2 regions of the Massilia sp. CMS3.1 genome follow, and region 2 is predicted to be linked to the other one. Evidence: predicted binding sites of a transcription regulator. Region 2 holds the regulator's gene; the other holds the start of a gene.
What was found. The regulator FliA, encoded in region 2, starts transcription of late flagellar genes. The targets are predictions, from matches to a motif close to CTAAAGTTTNNNNNNNNNNNGCCGNTA.
Positions count from the first base shown of each region.

Region 1: a site for FliA is predicted at 4,691-4,717, ahead of ACHAC9_RS20585 (LPP20 family lipoprotein). Genes of this name have one in related genera too.

Region 1 covers NZ_JBIMES010000015.1:94,371-104,694, forward strand. Annotated here, with positions in the region: gene ACHAC9_RS20565 (M16 family metallopeptidase) at 1-56, shown strand, start outside; gene ACHAC9_RS20570 (putative DNA modification/repair radical SAM protein) at 195-1,427, shown strand; gene ACHAC9_RS20575 (UdgX family uracil-DNA binding protein) at 1,424-2,911, shown strand; gene ACHAC9_RS20580 (flagella assembly protein FlgT middle domain-containing protein) at 2,925-4,112, opposite strand; gene ACHAC9_RS20585 (LPP20 family lipoprotein) at 4,102-4,638, opposite strand; gene ACHAC9_RS20590 (TraB/GumN family protein) at 4,867-5,901, shown strand; gene ACHAC9_RS20595 (TraB/GumN family protein) at 6,028-7,056, shown strand; gene xdp1 (exosortase-dependent surface protein XDP1) at 7,097-7,876, opposite strand; gene ACHAC9_RS20605 (nuclease-related domain-containing protein) at 8,353-9,288, shown strand; gene ACHAC9_RS20610 (FRG domain-containing protein) at 9,581-10,324, opposite strand, start outside.
Region 2 covers NZ_JBIMES010000005.1:216,465-226,788, forward strand. Annotated here, with positions in the region: gene ACHAC9_RS10515 (flagellar hook assembly protein FlgD) at 1-597, opposite strand, end outside; gene flgC (flagellar basal body rod protein FlgC) at 627-1,028, opposite strand; gene flgB (flagellar basal body rod protein FlgB) at 1,031-1,456, opposite strand; gene flgA (flagellar basal body P-ring formation chaperone FlgA) at 1,617-2,315, shown strand; gene flgM (flagellar biosynthesis anti-sigma factor FlgM) at 2,462-2,767, shown strand; gene ACHAC9_RS10540 (flagella synthesis protein FlgN) at 2,774-3,241, shown strand; gene ACHAC9_RS10545 (M35 family metallo-endopeptidase) at 3,377-4,396, shown strand; gene ACHAC9_RS10550 (M35 family metallo-endopeptidase) at 4,635-5,738, shown strand; gene ACHAC9_RS10555 (hypothetical protein) at 5,742-6,233, opposite strand; gene motD (flagellar motor protein MotD) at 6,335-7,060, opposite strand; gene ACHAC9_RS10565 (flagellar motor protein) at 7,062-7,805, opposite strand; gene ACHAC9_RS10570 (RNA polymerase sigma factor FliA) at 7,787-8,515, opposite strand; gene ACHAC9_RS10575 (MinD/ParA family ATP-binding protein) at 8,532-9,359, opposite strand; gene flhF (flagellar biosynthesis protein FlhF) at 9,352-10,324, opposite strand, start outside.

The DNA of each region.
Region 1 (10,324 bases), on a different contig from region 2:
CGCTGGGCTGGGGTGAAGTCGTCGTGCTCGATCAGGACGGCAAGCCGGTGAGGTAAATCAATCGCGGCCGCTATCTACCCTTGTTGTGGTGGATTGCGGCCGCGAACCGCCTTTGTCCCGCCGCCAATCGTTCGCGCGCGCCGCCCCTGCCCCGGCTGAGATAAACTGTACATCCATACAGTTTCTCCATCCCGATGAAACTTTCCGACAAGCTCGAAATCCTGGCGGACGCCGCCAAATACGATGCCTCCTGCGCCAGCAGCGGGGCGCCCAAGCGTGCGTCCGATGGCAGCGACGGCGGTATCGGCGCCACCACGGGCATGGGCATTTGCCACAGCTATACGCCGGATGGCCGCTGCGTCTCGCTGCTGAAAATCCTGCTCACCAATTTCTGCGTCTACGACTGCCAGTACTGCGTCAACCGCCGTACCTCGAACGTGCCGCGCGCGCGCTTTTCGGTGGCTGAAGTCGTCAAGCTGACGCACGATTTTTACCTGCGCAACTACATCGACGGCTTGTTCCTGAGCTCCGGCATCATCCAGTCGAGCGACTACACGATGGAGCAGATGGTCGCCGTCGCGCGCGAGCTGCGCGAAGTGCACAATTTTCGGGGCTACATCCACCTCAAAACGATTCCCGATGCCGACCCCGCGCTCATCGCCGAGGCCGGCCTGTATGCCGACCGCCTGTCGGTGAACATCGAGCTGCCCACGCACGACAGCGTCACCCGCCTGGCGCCGGAAAAGAACGTCCGCACCATTAAACTGGCGATGGGTTCGATCCGGCGCAAGCTCGACGAAAAGGCAGAGGAGCCGAAGGCGCCGGCCTTCGCCCCCGCCGGGCAAAGCACGCAGATGATCGTCGGCGCCGACGCCAGCGACGACCAGACCATCCTGAACACGGCCGAGACCCTGTACGGCAGCTATAAACTCAAGCGCGTGTATTACTCGGCCTTCAGTCCGATCCCGCAAAGCCCGGACAGCGTGCCGCTCGCGCCGCCGCCGCTGCTGCGCGAGCACCGCTTGTACCAGGCCGATTTCCTGTTGCGCAGTTACGGTTTCACCTCCGGCGAACTGATGCCGGCGGCCGGCAACCTGGCGCTCGACATCGATCCCAAGCTGGCCTGGGCGCTGGCCAACCGCGACCATTTTCCAATGGACCTGAACCGCGCCGAGGAAACGATGATCGCGCGCGTGCCCGGCATCGGCCTGCGCAACGCCAAGCGCATCGTCGACCTGCGCCGCCTTCGCCGCATCCGCTGGGAAGATCTGTCGCGCCTGCGTTGCAGCATGAAGAAGATCGCGCCCTTCGTCGTCACCGCCGACTACAAGCCGGCCCAGGGCTTGGCCAGTTCCGACCTGCTGCGGCGCCATTTGGGGGCGCCGGCCGAGCAGATGAACCTGTGGCCCGAGCTGCAGGCGGCATGAACGCCGCGGCCCTCGTTGCCGCCGGCCAGCCGCTGGTGGTGTCCAGCTTTTCCGAATGGCGCAGCGCCGCGCGCGACCTCCTGATGCACGACGTGGCCCCGGAACTGGTGACCTGGAACGAGGCGGGCGCCCTGGCTGCCGACTTGTTCTCGGGTGCGCCGGACGCGGGCGAGCCTACGGATAATGCGCCTGCCGGGGTCGCCCCGGTAAAACAGGCGCCGCATGTTCCACGCGCGCTGATGGACATGCTGCAGTCGGCCGCCTGCTGCCGCGTACCAGACCGCTGGGCCTTCCTGTACCGCGTGATCTGGCGCTGGCAGCGCGGCGAGCACGACGTGCAGTCGCCGGCCGACGTCGACGGCGTCAAACTGGCTGCGATGGTCAAGGCGGTGCGCCGCGAGGAGCACGACATGCATGCGTATATTCGATTCCGCGAGCGTCCCCAGGAACTTGGCCCGCCGCGCTTCGCCGCCTGGTTCGAGCCGCGCCACGACGTGCTGCCGCAAGTGGCGGATCATTTTGTGAACCGCATGGGCGGCGTCACCTGGATGATCGGCACGCCTGAAGCCAGCGTCATGTGGGATGGCGCCACGCTGCACCACACCGGTCCCCTGATGTCGAGCGCGGCCGACCTGGACGACGCCGGCGAGGCGCTCTGGCTGACCTACTACCGCAGCATCTTCAATCCCGCGCGCGTCAACGCCCAGCTGATGCAAAGCCATATTCCATCGCGCTTCTGGAAGAACCTGCCGGAAGGCGCGATCGTCCCGAGCATGGTCAGCAACGCCGAGCTGGGGGCGCGCAGCACCGGCCAGGCGCAGGCGGTAGGGAAAAAAAGCGGCTTCACGATCCCGATCGCCCCCGCCGACGCCCAGCCCGAGCGCCAGCAACCGTCAAAGCTCGACGAATGCCGGCGCTGCGAACTGTGGCAGCACGCGACGCAAGCCGTCGGCGGCGAAGGACCGAAGAAGGCCCGGATCATGCTGGTGGGCGAGCAGCCGGGCGACCAGGAAGACCTGGCCGGCAAGGCTTTTATTGGGCCTGCCGGCAAGCTGCTGGACCGGGTGTTCGAGGCGGCGGGCCTGGAGCGGCGCGAGATCTATCTCACCAACGCAGTAAAACATTTCAAGTGGGAGCCGCGCGGCAAGCGGCGCCTGCACAAGACGCCGGCGCAGAAGGAAGTGGAGGCCTGCAGCTATTGGCTCGAGAAGGAGCTGGCGTCAGTGACACCGAAGGTCATCGTGGCCTTGGGCGCGACGGCGCTGAAGGCCGTGCTCGGGAATGGCAGTGCGAAGCTGGGCGAGTCGATCGGCAAGGCGATCCGGCACGGGGACCATTGGGTCGTGACTGTCTATCACCCCTCGTACATCCTGCGTGTGCCTGATGAAGAAACGAAGCGCCAGGCGTTCAATGTGATGGTGGATGGACTGAAATTGGCGCAGCAGCTGGTAGAAAGGCCCCCGCAAGAGCCTGCGGCCGGTTGAGCTTGCCCAATCATCACCGCCCGGGCATCACCGCCACATCGAACCGCACCATATCGCCCGCGCTGACCTGCCTCGCAGCCGCCGGCGGCGTCACCGTCCCGATCGCAAACCCCGGCTGCACCTGCACGATCGACAAGGTTCCGACTGGCGCCTCCAGCGTCCCGAGCGGCACCCGCGGATCGGCCCCGTGCACCTGCTGGCGCGGATCGAGGCGATAAATCACCAGCTGGTCCCCCGGCGCCGCCGACGCGGTGCTGCCGGCATCGATGAAAATCCGCTCGCCTTGCACCTGCACCACCTTCGCCATGAACGGCAAGGCGCCGATGTCGGCCGAGATGGCGGCGATGCCCTCATCGAGCGCGCGCAGGATGGCACCCCCAAACAGTGTGGCGGCAAAGCTGGCGCTGCCGAAAGGCTTGTCGCGCCCGACGCGGCGCTCGCCGACTTGCTCCACCAGCGCCGTACGCCGTGCGAGCAGCACCCCGGTCAGGCCATCGTGCACATAAAAGGCAAGCTCGATGCGGCGCGCGTCTTTCTTGATCAGGCCGTAATAGGCAGGCTGTTCGAAATTGCCGGCATCAATGATCTCGCCCGACACCACGAACTGGCTCTCGTACATCGATGCCAAGCGCCGCACGGCGGCCGTGTCCGCGCTCGGGCCACTCAGGCCGGGCGAGATCACGTACGCGCTTTCCTTGCCCAGGAATTTGCCGGAGGCAGCCATCCGGCGCAGGAGTTCCTGCGGCAGGCGGATGGCGACGTCGTCGACGTCGTCCAGTTGGGGCGAGCGGCGCACGTGGAAGGGGGTGACGACGATTTTTTTCTTGTAGCCGAGATGGACGCTGCCGCGCGGGCGCGCGTCCTCTTCTTTCACGGCGATGCGCACGTGCAGCAGGGCGCCGGTCTGCCATTCGCGCAGCACCGTATAGCGCTCGAAGTCGGCGGTCGGCTGGACGCGGCTGCTTTCAAAGGTCTTGCCGCCGGTGGAAGCGCCGGCGGCGACATCGACGCGGGCGCCGCTACGCAGGCCCAGCTGCTCGAGGGCGTCGCGAATCGCCACTTGCCGCGCGCGTGCCAGGCCGCCGTCGGGGATCGAAGCGACACCTTCGGCCTCCAGCGGGGCGGCAAATGCGGGAGAAGAAAAAACGTTGAGCAGCAGCGCCAGCAAGGCGGCGCCGATGGGACGGAATTTACTGGGCATGGTAGAACGACGCGCCGTAGGCAGCGCCGGGAGCGGCGTTGCCCACCAGGGTGCGGGCGTTCTTCGCCACTGCCGGGGCAGCGCGCGGGGAAGGAGCCTGGGACTGGGCCGCATTCGTGTCGAAATCCATCTCCACGGTCGTCTCATAGGTGCCGTCTTCGCGCTGGACGTTATTCGTCACGCGCGCGCCACGGATGAAGGCGTCAATATACACCTTGAAACTGTCGTCCTTCAGCGCCAGCGAGCCAACCGTGCTGCCGCCTTCGATGCGCAGGCCATACACTTGCTCGGCCATGGCGCGGTAGGCATCCAGGCGCGCGGCGCGCATGGCCAGCAGTTTACGCTGGGCCGGCGCGACGCGGGCGCACTGGCCATCGCAGGCAGCCAGGTTGACGGCGCCATAGCCGATGGCGTTCAGGGTGACGATCGCCGGCTGGTGCACGGGGACCGGTTTGGACAGGCGCACCGTGCCGCAGGCAGAGAGCAGCGAGGCAGCGGCAAAGACGAAGGCGGCAACGAGTTTCATGATGGATCCGGTAGTAAGTGCAGGCGCGCATACGACGCGCTATCAGTCTGGATAACGACCATTGCGGCCGGATCTTGATGGGCGTATGGAAATATTTATCTTGGGAAGGAGTGGGTGTCTCCCATGAGATATCATGCATGCATATGGCTCTTGTAACATCTTGTTTCTTGCTTATATCGCTTGGTGGCAACACAATATCCTTCAGCTAACAACCAGAAGGATGCCCTCATGTTGAAACGTCTTGTACCCGCGCTGACCCTGTGCTTGCTGAGCTTGCCTGCCTGGTCGCAAGTCGACGCCCCGGCCGGCGTGCCGGCCGCCCCCTTAGCCGAGGCGGGCGCAACGATTCCGGACGGGGTGGAAGAGGTACCGCAAACGGTGCTGGTGTCCGGCAGCCGCCCGGGGCCGGGTATGTGGAAGGTGTCGAAAGGCGACCATGTGATGTGGGTGTTCGGCACGCATTCTCCGCTGCCGAACAAGATGGAATGGCGCTCGCGTGGGGTCGAGAAGGTCCTCGCGAATTCCCAGGAATACCTGAAGCCGCCGGGAGCGGGCTTCGGTGTCGGCTGGAGCGGCATCACTGCACTGCCTTTCCTGATCGGCATCAAGAAAAATCCCGATGGCGAGTTGAAGAACCTGCTGCCGCCCGATGTGTACGCACGCTGGCAACCGCTCAAGCAGCGGTATTTCGATAACGACGACGATGTGGAGCGTGAGCGCCCATCCTTCATCGCCGGCCAGTTATGGAGCCGCGCCCTGAAGCAGGCGGACCTGACCGGCGGCAGCGCGATTCTCAAGACCATCGACCAGATGGCCGAAAAACACAAGGTCAAGGTGACGAACGCTTCGGTCCAGTTCGCGATCAAGGATCCGGCCAAGGCGGTACGCGAATTCAAGAAATCGCCGATGGACGACGTGCCCTGCCTGATCAAGACCATCGAACGTCTGGAAGGCGAACTGGACGTGATGCGTGCGCGCGCGAATGCCTGGGCGGTCGGCGACATCGACGACATCCGCAAGCTGAACTACGGCGAGCGTACTGCCTGCGCCCAAGCCTTGAGCTCCAGTTCGCTCGCCAAAAACCAGCCGGAATTCAAGGCCTTGGAGGAAACTGCCACGACGGCCTGGGTCAACGCTGCGGAAAAAGCGCTGGCTGCGAACACCAGTACCTTCGCAGTCGTTTCGCTCAAGGATATTTTCGACCCAAAAGGCGTAATTGCGACGCTGCAGGCCAAGGGTTATACGGTCGAGCCGCCGAAATAAGACGGGCGCCGCTACGCCGACGCGCCTGCCATGATGGCATATGCGGCGGTTCGCTCTCCTGGCCACAGCCGTGCTTGCGTACTATTTACTGCCTGCCTTTGTCTGACCGAAACAAGGAATGTCACGATGTTCAAGCGCGTATTACCTGTCCTCACCCTGTGTTTCCTGAGCTTGCCGGCATGGGCACAGACCGAGGCCCCTGCCGGGCCACCAGCGGTAGCGGCCATGCCGACGCTTGAAGACGGCGAGGCGGTCCCGCAAACCGTGCTCGTTTCCGGCAGCCGCCCGGGGCCGGGTTTGTGGAAAGTGTCGAAGGACGACCATGTCATGTGGGTGTTCGGCACCTACTCGCCGCTCCCGGCAACGATCGAATGGCGCTCAAGCAAGGTCGAGAGGGTGATCGCGACGTCCCAGGAGTACCTGAAGCCGCCGGGTTTTTCGATGGAGGTGGGCTGGAGCGGCCTGGCTGCGGTGCCCTTCCTGATCGGAATCAAAAAGAATCCGGACGGCGCCGAGCTGAAAGACGTTTTGCCGCCGGAGGTTTACGCACGCTGGCAGCCCTTGAAAGAAAAATATTTCGGCAACGACAGCGGCATCGAACGCGAGCGCCCCACCTTCGTCGCTGGAGAACTGTACCGCCGCGCGCTGAAGCAGGCCGGGCTCTCGGGAGGCGACGAGGTGCGAGTAAAAATCGGAAAGCTTGCAGAGAAGCACAATCTAAAATTTACGGACGCAAGCTATCGCGTTGCCATCAAGGACCCTGGCAAGGCGGCGCGCGAGTTCAAGAAGTCGGCAATGGACGATGCACCTTGTCTATTGAAAACCATTGAAAGCCTCGACACCGACGTGGAGGCGATGCGTGCCCATGCCAATGCCTGGGCAATCGGCAATCTGGACGAGATTCGCACACTCAATTTCGATGACCGGGCTAACGCCTGCATCCACGCACTGAGTTCGGGTTCGCTTGGAAGGAATCAGCCTGAACTGAAGACCGCGCAGGAGACTGCCTTGGCGCGTTGGGTCGCTGCCGCCGAAAAGGCGCTTGCGACAAACCAGAGCACCTTTACCGTCTTGCACATCAAGGAAATCCTTCACCCAAAAGGCGTCATTGCAACGCTGCAGGCGAAAGGCTATACGGTCGAGGCGCCGAAATAAATGGCAGGCCGGCGCAGGTGCGTGCGCCGGCCTTGGTCGATCATTTTGCCTGGAACTTGCGGCGGGCAGCAGCAAAGCCGAGCAGTGCGATGCCAAACAGGGCGAAGGTGCCAGGTTCCGGGACATCGCTCGGCGGCGGCGTCACGGCGACGAGGTTGCCGCCAAAGCCGTTGAGCTTGAAGTAATCGTTGCTGTCGCCAAAGGTTCCAGACACCGGAACGGTCGAATATGCGGAGTTGTACGCGCTGACAAGCCACCAGGCGGCGGTCTTGACATTGCCATTATTATTGAAATTGAGCGTGCTGTTTGTCTGCAGCGACGAATAATCCCCGACCCACTCCCAGCCTGCCGCGCTGTCCAGGTTGGCCACCGTGCTGTTGCCGAGGGACGGCGCTTGTTTGCCGGTATAACGCAAGATGCTCACGTCAGCGTCGCCGTCACGCCAGCCGATCGAAATCTGGTTCAACGCGAAGTTGGAGGAACCGAAGTTGAGCAGGAATGCATCGGTGCCGCCATTGTTGTCGGTTGCATGCTGCGAGCCGCTCGTGGATTCGCCTTTGGCGACAACCCCAATACCAGCATAGGGATAATAGACCATCGATGCACCAGCGAAGTTTCCGGTGGTCGGTGCAGACCATGCCGATGCCGATGCGGTATGGTTGACTCCGGCGACTTTCGTTGTGCAGCTGAATGCGGTTGCACTGGCGCTGCCGGACAGGCAAGTCGACTCGTTAAAAGTGATTGCGCCAGCTTGTGCCACGCCGTGTGCTGCTACGATGGCGAATGTGAATGCGAGCGAGCTGAAATGGTTCAGTGTCATGGTTTCCCTCGGGATTTATTGTTTCTGTTAAGATATGTTAATTAACATGATACAACAAAAAAGGCGAGTTTGATAATTAAACTTGTTTTTCCTCAATAATTTTGGTGATAGTTGCGTGTAGTACACAGATTAGACCGTCGAGATGACGGACTGCCAAGTTGGCAAGGGCGCGCAAACACGCGTAGAATGCAGGCAACGCGGGTGTAGCTCAATGGTAGAGCAGAAGCTTCCCAAGCCCCGCCACATCAAGAACAACCACTGTTCATGCGCGTCTCTGCCGACGCAAACCTCTCTTTGACCAAAAAACCAACAAGATCAAGGGGTTAGTTGCCATCACATTTTCGACCCCACTTCCACGCCGAAAAGCTGTTGTGGTGCCATCTGTGACTTTCCGCCACAAACACATCTGAACCAGCCACACAGCAACCTGGCGTTGATACAATGCAATATTGTATTAGCACTTAGCTCAGGTAAATATGCTCATCAAAAGCGCAGACTACAAAGAGTCGCAGATCGCAATCCTTCAGAACCTGCTTTCTCACGAGCGTGTGCCTGCTGAAAAGAGGCAATTAATCGAGAGGGAACTGCGAAGCCTCTCGATTGGGATTGCAACCGAAAAACAGGCCGCATTCGAGATCGATTTCTATGCAGTACCAAGTAAAAATCTATTTGTCATCCATGATCTTCGTCTTGAGATTGGCGGCCGCGTGGCTCAGATCGATCATATTTTGATGAACAGAGCTTTGGAAGTTTTTGTAATAGAAACGAAGACGTTTAGCACCGGGCTGTCGATCAATGATAGAGGCGAATTCTCGACATTCTATGAAGGGAAAGAGGTTGGTATTCCTTCTCCGGTAGAGCAAAATGCACGACACATATCTGTACTGAAGGATGCATTCAAGGAAATCGGACTGCCGAAGCGGCTTGGTATCACGTTACAGCCTTCATTCAATTCTGTAGTCCTCGTTTCGCCTAAAGCGATTATAAATCGCCAGAAACTTGCTGACTTAGACGCGTCAATAATAAAACTCGATCAGTTCTTTTCTTGGTATCATAAAAAAATGGACGCGATGACGCTGAAAGATACGGTTGGAATTCTTAAGGTATGCTCTAGTGATACAGTTAAAAATCTTGGTGAAAAGCTGCTTTCATTACACAAACCAAGCCGTGTTGATTACATTAAAAGGTTTGAACTGAGGCCAGCATTGCTCAGCAAGAAACCAGTTGATCCGGTGCATGCTGAGCAGGAAAATGCCATTGCTTTAGAGGCGTTACAAAGAAAAACTGAAACTGAATATTTTTGTGCGAATTGCAAAACTTCCATCGCAAGTGTTGTAGCGAAATATTGTTGGAACAATAAATCCAGATTTAGCGGGAAGGCTTACTGCCGCGCTTGCCAGACGAAGGTGTAAGAAGCGACTACATGTTCTCGATCATACCGCGGTGTTAATGCATTGCGGCATGTAATTGCACTGCCTCCAAGCTAGAAGTACTATTCATTGCCTCTGTTAGCATTTCTACCGATCCGTGCTTTCATATGCCGGTAAGTCCAAGGTTTTGGCATGATAAATCCGCACCGTTGGCAGCTCGCGCGCGAGAGCGGGACAATGTGCTCGTCTCTGCGTATCGGTAGAAAACCTTACTCTTCGATATCTTTAAAGATTGTAGATCATCATCACTGTTTAGCTACACAGCACGCTTATCTTAAGGAAGAGGCTGAACAGTTTTTCCGCATTTTGGAAAGGTAACCCCAATTTTGCGAAACCAATGAAGCAGCTCTGAATTGTTTCGTTCAATAAGATCCAAGACGCGAGGATCGTAACAAGTACCAAAGCGATTTATACGACGGGCGAATTCATCTATAAATGCAACCATAGGCAGAGCCTGAATTCCTCCCTCAAACATTGCTTGGATCTCACTGAAATCGAGTACGGCAGGGTGATGCCCATATTGCCGTATAAAGTCCAGATTCAACATCTCTGCGGGCCAATCCTGCATAGTGCCACCCGCATTTTCTATTGACCATCTGCGCAGGTTTTCGAACCAAGCATCGCTTGGCATCAACTCTGCTTCAAAAGTTTGGCTGCCATTTTCTGTAAATAACACGGAAAGCTTTGGCCAGCCCGGAAAAACAATCTTCTTAGCTTTGGATTCCAACGTTTTAGAAATTTCAGGGGTCATATCAGTGAATATGCCTCGCTGCCTGTAGAGTCTTTCTACATAGATAGGAGGCAGCACAAACTTTATGCCTAGATCTTCGGCATCTCCGGACGTGAACCAATGAACTGAAGCTTGGGGTGAAATCTTATCTTCATTTCGACAAGTTGCAAAATGAACCGCTACGGCAGGACTCGCACTCCAGTCTAGAAGTGTGGTCGCAAATTGATAATGCTGCGCTGCAGCGATTGCTGAATGACTTGCCAAAGGGGGCCAAGCCTGGGTGCCGTC
Region 2 (10,324 bases):
GTCGAGGCTCAAGGCTTTTGCATCGGTCATCGGCTGGCCGCCGAGCGTGGCGACGACGCGGAAGGAATAGCGGCCGTCAGCGAGCACGGCGGCGTCGACACTGTCGCTGCTGCCGTCCCAGGCCAGCGGCACCGCGCCCGCTTCGCTTGCACCGAGGTCGATCGTCGCCACGTCCTTGCCGGTGCGCGGATCGGTGACGATCACCTGCACGTTGTCGGCGGCGGTTGCCAGTTCGATGCCGAACACCGACTTGCCGCCAGTCAGGGTCAGCTCGCTGCCTTCGACGAGCACGCCATGGCCGATGAGGTTGGTTGCCGACATCGCCTCGGTCGACTGGTAGCTCGACTTCAGGGTTTCCAGCGTTTCGTTGAGCTTGTTCACGCCGGTCACGGTCTGCAGCTGGGCCAGCTGGCTGGTCACCTGGGCATTGTCGAGCGGGTTCAGCGGATCCTGGTTCTTCAGTTGGGTCACCAGAAGGGTCATGAACTTGTCGGTATCGGCCTGGACGCTGTCGGTCGCATCCTTTTTCTTGGCGTTCATGGTCGACATCAGGTCGTTGATCGACGAGGCGGGGGCGGCGGAATTTACGGTGGACATGGAAGGTCTCGGCTCAGTTATTCAGTACGTTATTGACCCAGGGTCAAAGTTTTCAGCAGCATGCTCTTGGCCGCGTTCATCGTTTCGACGTTGTTCTGGTAGGAACGCGAGGCCGACAGCATGTTCACCATCTCGTCCACCGGGTTCACGTTCGGCATCGACACGTAACCCTTGTCGTCGGCCATCGGGTGCTTCGGGTCATAAACCTGCTTCATCGGCGATGGATCGTCGACGACTTCCTTGACCTTGACGCCGGTGCCGCCGGTCGCCATCGGCACGGCTTCGAAGACGACCTGCTTGGCGCGGTAGGCTTCGCCGGTGGAAGACGTCGCGCTGTCGACGTTGGCGAGGTTGCTGGCGACGGTGTTCAGGCGCTGGGCCTGGGCGCTCATGGCCGAGCCGGAGACGTTAAAGATATTAAATAGCGACATGATTATTGGCCGTTCTGGATCGCCGCCATCAGGCCGCGGATCTGGTGGTTGATCATCGTGATGCCGGCTTCGTAGCGCAGCGCGTTGTCGGCGAAGTGGTTGCGCTCGACATCCATGTCGACCGTGTTGCCGTCGACCGCGCCCTGCACCACGCCGCGGTACAGCACCGGGGTGCCGTCGGGCAGTGCATGGCCAGCGGCGCCGGGCTGGACATGACCCTTGTTGGTAGCCGCCAGCGGATTGGCTGCCGCGCCGGGGCTGGCTTTGGCCAGGGCGCCTTGCATGGCGCTGGCGAAGTCGATGTCGCGCGCCTTGAAGTTCGGCGTGTCGGCGTTGGCGATGTTGGACGCAATCAGTTCCTGGCGCTGGGCTCGCAGGGAGAGCGCGGATTCGTTGAAGCGTAAGTAGTTGTCGAGTTTGCCGATCATGCCGCCTCCGGGGAGATTTCTTGTTGGAACAGCGTGAATCATACGTTTGAGCAACACTAGTCCATCGAAGGATCAGGACCCCCAACACCCGGCTATTCAAAGTTTCACTACGGCATCAACGGGCCTAAGATGACATTCATCACGAAAGGGCCTGTTCGCCATGTTCAAGAATGTCAAGCTGTTGTCGGTCCTGTTACTCGCGGCGCCCCTGGCCCTGGCCCAGTCGTCCCCGGCAAAACGCCAGGATGGCGCCGCGCTGCGCACGCTCGCCGAGGGCTATTTGCAGTCGCAAAGCGCCGGCTTGCCGGGCAAGGTAACGATTAAAGTCGGCGCGGTCGACCCGCGCGTGTCCCTGGCCGCCTGCCCGGCGCCGGAAGCCTTCCAGCAACCGGGCGCCCGGCCCTGGGGCAAGACCACGGTCGGGGTGCGCTGCACGGCGCCCGTGTGGACGATGTTCCTGCAGGCGCAGGTGAGCGTGGTGGCCGATTACGTGACTGCTGCCGTACCGCTGGCCCAGGGCCAGGCGATCGACGCCAGCCAGCTGGCCACCTTGCAGGGCGATATCGCGGCCATGCCGAACGGGATCATCACCGACATGGCGCAGGCAATCGGCCGCACGCCGACGGTCTCGCTGCCGGCCGGCGCGCCGCTGCGCCTCGACGCATTGAAGAGCAAGCCGGTGGTGCAGCAAAACCAGGCGGTGCGGATCGTGTCGCGCGGTGAGAATTTCTCGGTCTCGGGCGAAGGCAAGGCGATCGGGAATGCCGGCGAAGGCCAGGTGGTGCAGGTGCGCACGCCGCGCGGAGCGATCATCAGCGGCACCGCGCGCCATGGCGGCATTGTCGAAGTGGCATTGTAGGAAGCGTTTGGCAGGCGGATGCCCTGCCGGGCTTGTATTTTTGAAAAAGCTTCTTTGTTTGGGTTCTGCGCTAAAGTTTGTGGGCGAACAGCCGTTACACACTGCAGATCCCGGAGTTCCTGCTCCGAACAGAGAAGGATGATGCTGTGAAAATTAACGATACCCTCAAAGGCCCGCAAGGTCTCCAGCAACCGAATACCACGGCAGCGAACGCCAGGCAGGCCGAAAAGGCCGCGGCAACGGCCACGCCCGCGCAGACCGACAGCGTACGCCTGTCGTCGCAGGCGCAGGCTGCGACCGGCACCACTGGCAGCGCCCAGGTGTTCGATGCCAAAAAAGTCGAACGTATTAAACTGGCAATCGCCGATGGGCAATTCCAGGTCAATTCCGAAAGGATCGCGGACGGCTTGCTCGATACCGTGCGCGACCTGCTCCACTCACGCAACCGATAACGACCGATGACCCTTCCGCACGCCACCCTTCCCCTTGAGCACGAGCGCATCGACGCGCTGGTCGCATTGATGAAGCAGGAACAGCAATTGCTCGTGGCGGCGGATGCGATTCGTCTGGAAGAAATCACCCCGCGCAAGGTGGCGCTGGTACAGGAGCTGGCGCAACTGTCGCGCGAACGCCACGCGGCACTCGCCGGTGCCGGCTTTGCCGCATCGGAAGCCGGCATGGAACCCTGGCTGGTGACGCATGGCGACGAAGCGGGACGGAGCGCGTGGGCCCAGCTGCTGGCGCTCACCGCCGAGGCCAAGGAATTGAACCGCGTCAACGGCATGCTGATCAACCGCCAGATGGCGCATAACCAGACGGTGCTCAACGCGCTGCGCACGCCGACCGCGGCACCCGAATCGACGCTGTATGGCGCAAAAGGGCAGACCTTTGGCAGTGCACCGTCGAGGCGCTTCGTGGTTGGGTGAGTTGGCGTTTGCTTCTCCCGATGACGGCCGCCCATGCGGCCGTTGTTGTTTTTAGCAAACCTTGCTGCAACACAAACTCAATTTGCGTAACAAGCGGAAAGTATTCCTGATTGTCAAACCCTGACGGAGGAATCCATGCACCGCACGCACACCCTGATCGCTACTACCCTGCTGGCCATCGCCCTGCCCGCCCAGGCCGACATCGCCGTCACCATCACGCCCGAGCGTGCGGCGCTCGGCAAGCGCGATGACGTCATGGTGACTGTCACTCTCACCAACACCGGCACCGCCCCGGAACGCATCCTGAAAGCCCGCACGCCCTTCGGTCCCGCCGAATTCGCCCTGTTCGACATCACGCGCGACGGCCAGCCGGTGCGCTACCTCGGGCGCGAAGTGAAACGCCCGGTACCGCGCGACGCCGATTTCCTGGTGCTCGCTCCCGGCGAAAGCCGCAGCGCGCAGGTCGAACTGTCGATCTCCTACGACATGGCCGCCACCGGCGCCTATGCCGTGCGCTACCGCGGCACGCAAGCCGCACCTACTCTCAAGACAGGCGGCATCGTGTCGAACACCGCGGCGATCTTTATCGAGGGGCGCCTGCCGCGCGGCACGGCCATGCCGATGCTGACCAATCCGGCCGGGCCGGGCCTCTCCTACGCGCAGTGCTCGAACGCCCAGCAGGACACGATCGCCGAAGCAGTCGCGGCCGGCAGCGCGATGGCCGCCCAGGGCCTGGCCTACCTCTCCAGCGGCAAAGAACAGGGCCAGCGCTACACCAACTGGTTCGGCGCGCTTGACGCCACGCGCCAGGCGACGGTGAACAAGAACTTCACGGCCATCAAGGATGCCTTCGAGACCAAGCCCGTCAAGGTCGACTGCGGCTGCGACGAGGATTATTTTGCCTACGTCTATCCGATGCAGCCGTACACGATCTATGTCTGCAATGCGTTCTGGACGGCGCCGATGACCGGGACCGACTCGAAAGGCGGCACCATGCTGCACGAGATGAGCCACTTCGACATCGTCGCCGGCACGGACGATCACGTCTACGGCCAGCAGGGTGCGGCCGACATGGCGCGCACGGCGCCGCAGCGCGCCATCAACAACGCCGATTCGCACGAATATTTTGGAGAGAATTCGCCGCCGCTCAATTAAACGGGCGCGTCGAGTCGCGCTATCACGCGGGGGAAAAGAAATCCAGCACGACTTGAAGAAAATGCACGATTGTAATATTTTCGCAAATCGAAGCCACACATATCCGATTTGCATTGCTCTCAGCTCATGAGTTCGCCAGTATGGGGATGCGTTTTCCCTTAGATCGAAATCAGGTTTTATGGGGAAACTCGTCAAAAGAATGGCCGATACGGCCACACACATCATACGGAGAACACGCATGAAGAACAGCATCTGGAAGTCGGCATTTGGTATCGCAGCATTGAGCCTCGCCGTCGGCGCGCAGGCAGGCTCGAACGGCGTGAAGGTGGACGTGGCCCTGGATAAGGCCGCGCTCGGCCCGAGCGATGACGTGCTGGTCAAGGTCACCATCACCAACACCTCGTCCACCCCGCAATACGTACTCAAGGCGCGCACCCCGTTCGAGGGCCTGTCCGCCCCGCTGTTCGACATCACGCGCGACGGCGCCAAGGTGGCTTATACGGGCGCCCTGATCAAGCGCGGCAAACCGACCCAGGCTGATTACTACCTGCTCAAACCGGGCGCCTCGCATACGGTCAAAGTCGAGCTGTCGTCGCTCTACGACATGAGCGTCAGCGGCGACTATGCGATCAAATACCGCACCGCCTCGCCAGACCTGTTCCTGGCAACGAACAATGGCCGCGCCTCGGCGATGGCAGCCGGCGCCGCCAACGACATCGGCGAACTGCAGTCGGAAACGGCGCAGCTGTATATCGAAGGCCGCCTGGCGCGCGGCACCGAGTCGCCGATCATGGAAGCGCTCAAGCGTCCCGGCGGCGGCACGGTATCACCGATGGGCCTGAGCTACGCGTCATGCACCGCCTCGCAGCAGAGCACGGTCGCCTCGGCGATCGCGGCCGCCAAGACGATGTCGAACAGCTCGGTCACCTATATGGCGAACACCACCATGGGCCCGCGTTACACGAAGTGGTTCGGCGCCACCAACGCCTCGCGCCAGTCGACGGTCAAGTCGAACTTCACGAAGATCAAGAACGCTTTCGACACCCAGAACGTCGTGGTCGACTGCAGCTGCAAGGAAAGCTACTACGCCTATGTGTACCCGACCCAGCCTTACCGTATCTATGTCTGTAATGCGTTCTGGTCGGCACCGATGAGCGGAACCGACTCGAAGGGCGGCACCCTGGTGCATGAGATGAGCCACTTCGACATCGTCGCCAATACCGACGACAACGTCTATGGCCAGAGCGGCGCCGCCAGCCTGGCGATCAGCAATCCGGCCGCAGCCGTGAAGAACGCCGACAACCACGAGTACTTTGCCGAGAACACGCCGGCACTGAACTAAACGCTAGCGCCCGGTGTAGATGAAGGCAACGGGCCGGGCGGGACTTTCCGCCGGGGCGTCGAGCCGCTTTACATCGGGCAACACGGGGCCGGTATAGCCAATGTTGTAGCTGTGCCGGCCCTTCTTGAATGCGTAGGCGTTGGTGATGTCGATCACGTTCGTCAGCATTTTCCCGGGCTCGATCGCCTGGTAGTCGGCGGCGGTCAGCGGCCCACGTTTGACCATCTTCCCCGTGTAATCGAGCGGCCTGTTGCCGAAGTCGCGGACGTCGAAACGACGTCCGGTCAATTCTTTTTCCACCGCCAGTTCGCGCGGAATCCAGACGGTGGTCGTGCCCTGGTTCGTGAAAGTCACTCTCACCAGCACCTTGCCGGGCGGCGTTTCGATCTCGATGCGTTGCTTGACATCCACGGTGGGTTCTCCGGCAGCGCCCGCAAACAGGGGCAGGAGGCTGAACGCGCTCAGGGCGGCCAGCAGGAAAGGTCTGCGCTGCATTGTCAGCTCCATATGGTTGGGTCGCCCATTGTGCGGGCGCAGGAGTGAAAAGCCAAGGATGAAATTTTATTTCATCTACGCTGAGAAAATGAAATTTTATTTCACATCGCAGCCAGGATCGTCACCGCCACCCGCCGATTACGCACCCTGCCCGCCTCATCCGTGTTCGGCGCCACCGGCACATTCGCCGCATGCCCCACCGCGGTCAAACGCCCCGCCGCGACCCCGCTATCGATGAACAAGCGCACCACGCTGCTCGCGCGCGCGCTCGACAATTCCCAGTTTGAAGGAAATGCCGGGTTTGCAATCGCCAGGTTGTCGGTGTGCCCTTCCACCTGGATCGCATGCGGATCGTTTCTCAAGAGCGAGGCCACCGTTCCCAGCGTCGCGCGTGCCTCGCCGCCAAGGGCCGCGCGCCCTTCCTCGAACAGCGCTTTCGCATTGATTTCGACCGTCACGCCGCGCCCGGTCTGGGTCACGCGCACCTGCCCGTTTTTCACGAGGGGCGCCAGCGACGCATTCAGTTCGCGCGCCAGGGTATTGAGGCGTTCGCGTTCACGCCGCGCGGCGTCCGCCCGCTTGCGCGCGATCAGGTTCGCCAGGGGGAGTTGTTCGATCGTGGAGCTGGCCTGCGGCACGTCGGGCCGGCCGCCGAAGGCGTCGCCGAGTGCATCGGACAGTACCCTGTACTTGCCGACATTGACCACCGAAATGGCGTACATGACGACAAAGAAGGCGAACAGCAGCGTGATGAAGTCGGCATAGGAAATCAGCCAACGGTCGTGGCTTTCACGATCATCCTGGTCATCGTAGCGCCGGCGAGCCATGTCAGCGCTTCGCCAGCAGGCTGGCCACGCGCTCCTCGACCACGCGCGTGTGGTTGCCGCTGGCGATGTCGTGGAACACTTCGATCAGAAGCTCGTACTGCGCGATCTGGTCCGACACGATCGCCTTGAGCTTGTTCCCGAACGGCAGGAAGAACAGGTTTGCCAGCCCGACGCCGTACACCGTCGAGACAAACGCCACCGCAATGCCGGAACCCAGGCGCGACGGATCCGACAGGTTTTCCATCACGTGGATCAGGCCCAGTACCGCGCCCACGATGCCGATCGTCGGCGAGTAGCCGGCAGCGGCTTCCCACACGCGCGCCGCCTGGCGCTCGGCGAATTCGATGGCGCTCACTTCCGTTTCCAGCAGGTTGCGGATTTTATCCGGCGTGATGCCGTCGACCACCATGCGCAGGCCCTTCCGGATGAACAGGTCCTTCGTTTCCATGTACTGTTCGAGCGAGAGCAGGCCGTCGCGTCGCGCCGTATGGCTCCACAGCGCGATCTCGCGCGAGAGCGGCTGGCGTCGGCTTTTTGGAGGGAAAAAGACCCAGCGCAGCATGCGCATGCCGCGACTGAAGGTGCGCGCATCCGATTGCAGCAGCACGGCGCCAAAGGTGCCGACCACGACGATCGCAAACGCGGCCGGCTGGATCAAGGATGCAAAACGTCCGCCGTCGAGCGTATGCCCCACGAACAGACCGGCCAGGGCGAGGCCCAACCCGATCAGGCTGGCGAAGTCCACAGCTTTTCCTTGAGCGAAGCGCGCAGGCGGGCGACTGCTTGCGTGTGCAGTTGCGAGACGCGCGACTCGGACACGCCGAGCACCGCACCGATTTCCTTCAGGTTCAGTTCTTCTTCGTAGTACAGGCCCATCAGGATCTTCTCGCGCGGCGGCAAGCCGTCGATCGCGGCGATCACGGCCGAACGGAAGTCGGTGTCGAGCAGCGCGCGCAGCGGATCGTCGTCGTCCACCGCATAGCGGTCCAGAAAACTGTCGTTGCCGTCTTCATCGTGGAAATCTTCGTAATAGACCAGCTGGTGGCCGCCGCCTTCGAACAGCATTTCCTGGTAGTCCGGGAGCGACACGTCGAGCGACTTGGCCACCTCGAGTTCGGTCGGCGGACGCCCCAGTTGCTGCTGCAGCTTCGTCATCGCGGTCTCGACCTTCTTCATGGTCGAGCGTGTGCTGCGCGGCATCCAGTCGTTGCTGCGCAGCTCGTCGACCATGGCGCCGCGGATACGCAGCACGGCATAGGTCTCGAACTGGGCGCCGTGGTTGTCTTCGTAGCGGTTGATGGCATCAAGCAGGCCCATCATTCCGGCCTGGATCAGGTCGTCCACCTCGACCGATGGCGGCAACTTCGCCTTCATCTGGTGCGCGAGGCGCTTCACGAGCGGCGCGTGCTCAGTGAGCAGGTGGTTCTTGTCCGCTTTCCCTTTGACCGTATACATGCTTGTGCTTTTTTTCTCAGGAACCAAAATGGGCGCCACTCTGGCGCGCCATGCGCGGCAGGGCGAAGCGCCCCGCCAGCGCGCGGAAGGCCACCGAGGCCCCGGCCAGCGGGAAGGCATCGACCACCGAGCGTCCGAGACGCGCGGCGCGGTGCAGGTGCTCATCGGCCGGCACCGAGCCCATCGAACTCAACGTTACTGCAAGGTAACGACTTGCTGCTGCCGCCATATTATCGTAAACCACTTGCGCCTCTGCCTCGGAGGCGCCCGTGACCAGGATGCCGAACGGACGGCGCCCGAATTCCTGCGCCAAACGCTTGATCAGGCCATACGCGTTCGTGATCGAGGTGGCGCTGGTGGAGACCTGGATGACGATTTCGGAATCGGCCAGCAGCGGCACGGCAAAGCCGCCTTCGCGGTTCAGTTCGCCATCGACGATGACGATGCCGCCCTGCTTTTTCACGAGCACATCGAAGGCTTTCGCCAGACGCCGCGCTTCATCGCTGCCGGGGGTCAGGGCCTGGCCATCGCGCGCCAGCAGCGCCACATTGAAACCTTGCGGCGCGCTCTGCACCACCTGGTTCAGCGCGCACTCCTGGCGTGCCACCTGCAGCAGGCTGACATGGCGCTCCATCTCGAGGCGGCGTGCGACACCGTAATCGCGCTGGCAGGCGTCGACGATCATCACTTCGTTGCCGGCTTGTGCCAGCGAGGCGCCCAGGTTGACCAGCATCGCGCCCTTGTCGTCGCTCGGGGTGGCCGAGAGAAAGGTGACGATGCGTGGCTGGGGGCCGGCCAGCATCCGGCGCAGGCCTTCGGCCTGGTCGAAATCAAAACTAGCCAAAGCGCACCTCGCGCAGGCTTTCGTCGCGGTTCACATGGCTTGTTCCTGCCATCATCAGCGGCAGGTCGGCATCATCCAACTGATTGGCGGCGTCGCGGCGGCTGCGGAAAGCGCGGTCGACCAGCATCGCGCGGTCGGCCAGGTGCAGGTCTTCCGGCACGCGCTGGCCGTTCGAGATGTAGTGCAAATTCAGTTTTTGGCGGATCACCACATCGAGCACGTTGCCGATCGACGCGGCTTCGTCCATCTTGGTCATGATGCAGCCGTGCAGGCCGCTGCCCTGGTAGGCGCGCACGACTTCGGCCAGCGTCTCGTTGGTGGACGTCGCGTTCAGGCACAGCAGGCGCTTCACGTCGACGCCCGAACCCTGCAGCATGGCGACCTGTTCGCCCACCATCTGGTCGCGCTGCGACATGCCGATGGTGTCGATCAGCACGGTGTGCTTGTTGCGCAGCTCTTTCAGTGCGATGCGCAGGTCGGCTTCGTCTTTCACCGAGTGCACCATCACACCCAGGATCTTGCCGTAGATGCGCAGTTGCTCGTGGCCGCCGATACGGTAGGCGTCGGTGGTGATCAGGGCCAGCTTTTCCGGGCCGTGGCGCATCACGCAGCGCGCCGCCAGCTTGGCGGTGGTCGTGGTCTTGCCGACACCGGTCGGGCCGACCAGGGCAAACACGCCGCCCTTGTCGAGCAAGGTGTCTTCGTCGGCCATTGTCGTCAGGTTACGGGCCAGCACGGTCTTGATCCAGCGCATCGCTTCAGCGGCGTCCTTATTTGCCGGCATCTTGTCGATCAGGTAGCGCGACAGCGATGCCGAGAAACCGGCGGCCAGCATTTCGCGCAGCACGACCGCCTTTTGCGGCTCGCGCGCCTGGGTGCCGCCCCAGGAGAGTTCGGCCAATTGCGACTCCATCATGCCGCGCATGGCGCGCAGCTCGCTCATCATGCCGCTCATCTCCTGCGCG